DNA from 2 places in the Shouchella phoenicis genome. Region 2 is predicted to be linked to the other one. Evidence: a T-box and tRNA genes for the amino acid it is inferred to sense, from the RefSeq annotation. Region 2 holds a T-box; the other holds one or more tRNA genes.
The links. A T-box is a leader RNA that pairs with one kind of tRNA and senses whether it is charged. The one in region 2 lies ahead of thrS (threonine--tRNA ligase), so its partner is inferred to be a tRNA-Thr.
Positions count from the first base shown of each region.

Region 1: it encodes a tRNA-Thr, which carries the amino acid that the T-box ahead of thrS (threonine--tRNA ligase) is inferred to sense. The anticodon was not compared.

Region 1 is NZ_JBDFMQ010000001.1:72,931-75,104, reverse strand. Features, by position in the region: rRNA gene ABC361_RS00415 (16S ribosomal RNA) at 1-12, opposite strand, end outside; tRNA gene ABC361_RS00410 (tRNA-Ala) at 204-279, opposite strand; tRNA gene ABC361_RS00405 (tRNA-Pro) at 286-362, opposite strand; tRNA gene ABC361_RS00400 (tRNA-Arg) at 366-442, opposite strand; tRNA gene ABC361_RS00395 (tRNA-Leu) at 458-546, opposite strand; tRNA gene ABC361_RS00390 (tRNA-Gly) at 563-634, opposite strand; tRNA gene ABC361_RS00385 (tRNA-Leu) at 655-737, opposite strand; tRNA gene ABC361_RS00380 (tRNA-Lys) at 745-820, opposite strand; tRNA gene ABC361_RS00375 (tRNA-Thr) at 836-911, opposite strand; tRNA gene ABC361_RS00370 (tRNA-Val) at 915-990, opposite strand; rRNA gene rrf (5S ribosomal RNA) at 1,032-1,147, opposite strand; rRNA gene ABC361_RS00360 (23S ribosomal RNA) at 1,215-2,174, opposite strand, start outside.
Region 2 is NZ_JBDFMQ010000001.1:3,100,891-3,103,064, forward strand. Features, by position in the region: gene pepT (peptidase T) at 1-215, opposite strand, end outside; T-box leader at 428-638, shown strand; gene thrS (threonine--tRNA ligase) at 927-2,105, shown strand; gene ABC361_RS16625 (ABC transporter ATP-binding protein) at 2,128-2,174, opposite strand, start outside.

The sequences.
Region 1 (2,174 bases), 3.0 Mb from region 2:
ACTCTCCGTTAAAAGTGTTTGACTTGCTCATTTGCACAATTTAAAGCTGTGTCTAACTTCATTGACGAGATACCTTGTATCTCTTTTACGCTTGGCTTTTGTTCAGTTTTCAAAGAACTCGTTTGCGCCTCAATCTCTCTTGGCGACTCTTAGTACTCTACATGACATTATCTTGAATGTCAAATAGTTTTTTAAAAGTTTTTTGGTGGAGCCTAGCGGGATCGAACCGCTGACCTCCTGCGTGCAAAGCAGGCGCTCTCCCAGCTGAGCTAAGGCCCCATTACATGGTCGGGAAGACAGGATTTGAACCTGCGACCCCTTGGTCCCAAACCAAGTGCTCTACCAAGCTGAGCTACTTCCCGTAATGGCGCGCCCGAGAGGACTCGAACCTCTAACCGCTTGATTCGTAGTCAAGTACTCTATCCAATTGAGCTACGGGCGCATATTAAATTTAAAATGGTGCCGAGGGCCGGACTTGAACCGGCACGGTTGTCACCAACCGCAGGATTTTAAGTCCTGTGTGTCTGCCAATTCCACCACCCCGGCAAAATTAATTGGCAAAAGCGGAAGACGAGATTCGAACTCGCGACCCCCACCTTGGCAAGGTGGTGTTCTACCACTGAACTACTTCCGCACACAATTAGTAATTGTGAGTGCGGGTGAAGGGACTTGAACCCCCACGTCATAAAGACACTAGATCCTAAGTCTAGCGCGTCTGCCAATTCCGCCACACCCGCAAATATATGGTGAGCCATGAAGGATTCGAACCTTCGACCCTCTGATTAAAAGTCAGATGCTCTACCAACTGAGCTAATGGCTCTGACTTCAAGAAACATGGTGCCGGCCAGAGGACTTGAACCCCCAACCTACTGATTACAAGTCAGTTGCTCTACCAATTGAGCTAGACCGGCACATGGTGGAGGATGACGGGATCGAACCGCCGACCCCCTGCTTGTAAGGCAGGTGCTCTCCCAGCTGAGCTAATCCTCCAACGTATTATCTTGTTTTCAAATAACAAAGAAAATATGTAAGCCTGGCAACGTCCTACTCTCACAGGGGGAAGCCCCCAACTACCATCGGCGCAAAAGAGCTTAACGACCGTGTTCGGCATGGGAACGGGTGTGACCTCTTTGCTATTGCCACCAGACTATGAAAAGAATCGTTGATTCTTTCAAAACTAAATCTAGAAATCAAACTCAAGTCAAGAAAAAAATTAGGATAAGCCCTCGACCGATTAGTATCAGTCCGCTCCATGTGTCGCCACACTTCCACTTCTGACCTATCAACCTCATCATCTCTAAGGGGTCTTACTGGCTTACGCCATGGGAAATCTCATCTTGAGGGGGGCTTCATGCTTAGATGCTTTCAGCACTTATCCCGTCCATACGTAGCTACCCAGCGATGCTCCTGGCGGAACAACTGGTACACCAGCGGTATGTCCATCCCGGTCCTCTCGTACTAAGGACAGCTCCTCTCAAATTTCCTACGCCCGCGACGGATAGGGACCGAACTGTCTCACGACGTTCTGAACCCAGCTCGCGTGCCGCTTTAATGGGCGAACAGCCCAACCCTTGGGACCTACTTCAGCCCCAGGATGCGACGAGCCGACATCGAGGTGCCAAACCTCCCCGTCGATGTGGACTCTTGGGGGAGATAAGCCTGTTATCCCCAGGGTAGCTTTTATCCGTTGAGCGACGGCCCTTCCATACGGCACCGCCGGATCACTAAGCCCGACTTTCGTCCCTGCTCGACTTGTAGGTCTCGCAGTCAAGCTCCCTTATGCCTTTGCACTCTACGAATGATTTCCAACCATTCTGAGGGAACCTTTGGGCGCCTCCGTTACTGTTTAGGAGGCGACCGCCCCAGTCAAACTGCCCACCTGACAATGTCCCTGACCCGGATCACGGGTCGAGGTTAGAATGTCAGCACCATCAGGGTAGTATCCCACCGACGCCTCCACCGAAGCTAGCGCTCCGGTTTCCTAGGCTCCTACCTATCCTGTACAAATGGTACCAACACTCACTATCAAGCTACAGTAAAGCTCCATGGGGTCTTTCCGTCCTGTCGCGGGTAACCTGCATCTTCACAGGTACTATAATTTCACCGGGTCTCTCGTTGAGACAGTATCCAAGTCGTTGCACCATTCGTGCGGGTCGGAACTTACCCGACAAGGA
Region 2 (2,174 bases):
GGTACATCTTTGTCTGTATTCGCTTCAAGGGTTGCCATTACATAACCATTATCATCCATCTCAACATCCGTCATGCCAATGTCGATTAATTCATTTACGAGTACTTGTCCGAGTTCAAGCTGCCCTTTAGTCGTCGGAACCACGCTACTTGCTTCTGAAGATTGTGTATCTATTTTTGCATAACGTGTTAAACGATCAATTAACTTCTGCTTCATTTTTTAACTTCCTTTCAAGCTTTTCTCCTATTATAGCAAATTCCATTTTATTCGTAGATTGTTTTTACTTGAGTCCATTTCATCAATTAAGTTAGATGCGGACATGACTGCTACTATTTGTTATGACCTTCCTTCAATTAGCACAAAATGATCGATTTTTATGAAAAGACTTGCTTTTTATTGTCAAAATTCTTATACTACTAAGAACTATACAAGAAGCACTGATGAGGACAAGACGTTCCGTTCCACTTTTTACTAGAGAAAAAAGGGCTTAGGCTGGAACCCTTTTAAAAAAGACGTGACGTTACCACCTCTGAGCTAGCATAGGGACAATCTATGCTCGGTCTAACCGTTATCGATTGAAGCGTGCAAAGATTAATTTTGCAAATGTAGGGTGGAACCGCGACCACATTCGTCCCTTAAGAGGGATGAGTGTGGTCTTTTTTTTATATGAAAAAAGCATGAAAGAGGACATGTGATAAAAGGAAGAATGCGTTACAGAGAATGAGGCATGAGCTGAGAGCCTTGTCGCCAGCCTTTTAGCATACCACCTTGGAGCTGGTATAGGGACAATCTATACCCGGGAGACCGTTATCGTAATGAAGACAATTGCATGCGCAATTAATTGAGGGTGGAACCATGACCACATCGTCCCTGTTCTATAGGGGATGGTGTGGTCTTTTTTATTTAGAATCATAAGGAGGAACAAACATGAATTCACACAAATCACATCAAGATATCGCAAAAGAAATGGATCTATTTGTCACAGTAGAAGAAGCTCCTGGGATGCCCTTCTTCTTACCAAATGGTATGGTGATCCGCAACGAATTGGAGCAATTTTGGAAAGACCTTCACGCTAAAAATGGGTACGAAGAGGTCAAAACACCCCTGTTATTGAAGCAACATTTATGGGAACAGTCAGGGCATTGGGCTCATTATAAAGACAATATGTATTTTTCTGAAGTTGATGGCCAAGCATATGCGATTAAACCTATGAGTTGTCCTGGCGCATTGCTTATTTATAACCAAAAACGAAGAAGTTATAGCGACCTACCCATTCGTTATGCTGAGCTTGGTCACGTGCATCGCTATGAAAAATCGGGGTCTTTAAACGGCTTGCTGCGTGTTCGCTCCATTACACAAGACGATGCGCATATCTTCGTTCATAAAGATCAAATCGAAGCGGAACTCATTCGTATTCTCGACCTTGTTCATCAAGTGTATAAAACATTTGGTTTTGACTACCGTGTTGAGCTATCTACTAAGCCTGAGAAAGCGATGGGAGACGCGAATCAGTGGGATCACGCGGAAGCTGTTCTCAAAAACGTTTTAGAGAAACAAAGGATTTCGTACGTCATTAATGAAGGCGATGGTGCTTTTTATGGCCCCAAAATCGACTTTCATATTACGGATTCGAGAAGTCGAAGTTGGCAATGTGGAACGATTCAATTAGATTTCCAAATGCCGGAGAAGTTTGACTGTCTCTTTAGCAATAATCAACAACAACTCAAACACCCTATTCTCATTCATCGTGCGATTTACGGTTCTGTTGAGCGATTTATGGCGATTCTAATTGAGCATTATGAAGGACGGTTTCCATTCTGGCTTGCACCTGTACAAGTCGAGATCTTACCCATTCATGAATCACAACATGAATATGGAGCAATGGTCTTAACACGTTTGAAGGAAAAAGGCATTCGAGCACGGTTAAACGTAAAAAATCAATCGTTTGGTGCCAAAATCCGTGCATCACGCATGAATAAAACACCCTATCGAATTATCATTGGAAAGGAAGAGATCGACCAACAACAAGTAACGTTGCAAGACCGAGATGGCCAGCAACGATCTCTACCACTAGACGATTTGCTACCTGCATTGGGGCAAGAGTGAGGGATAAAAAAGACGAGCAACTTCAGCTCGTCTCTCTTATCCGCCCATCTTCTAAATGGATGACCCGAT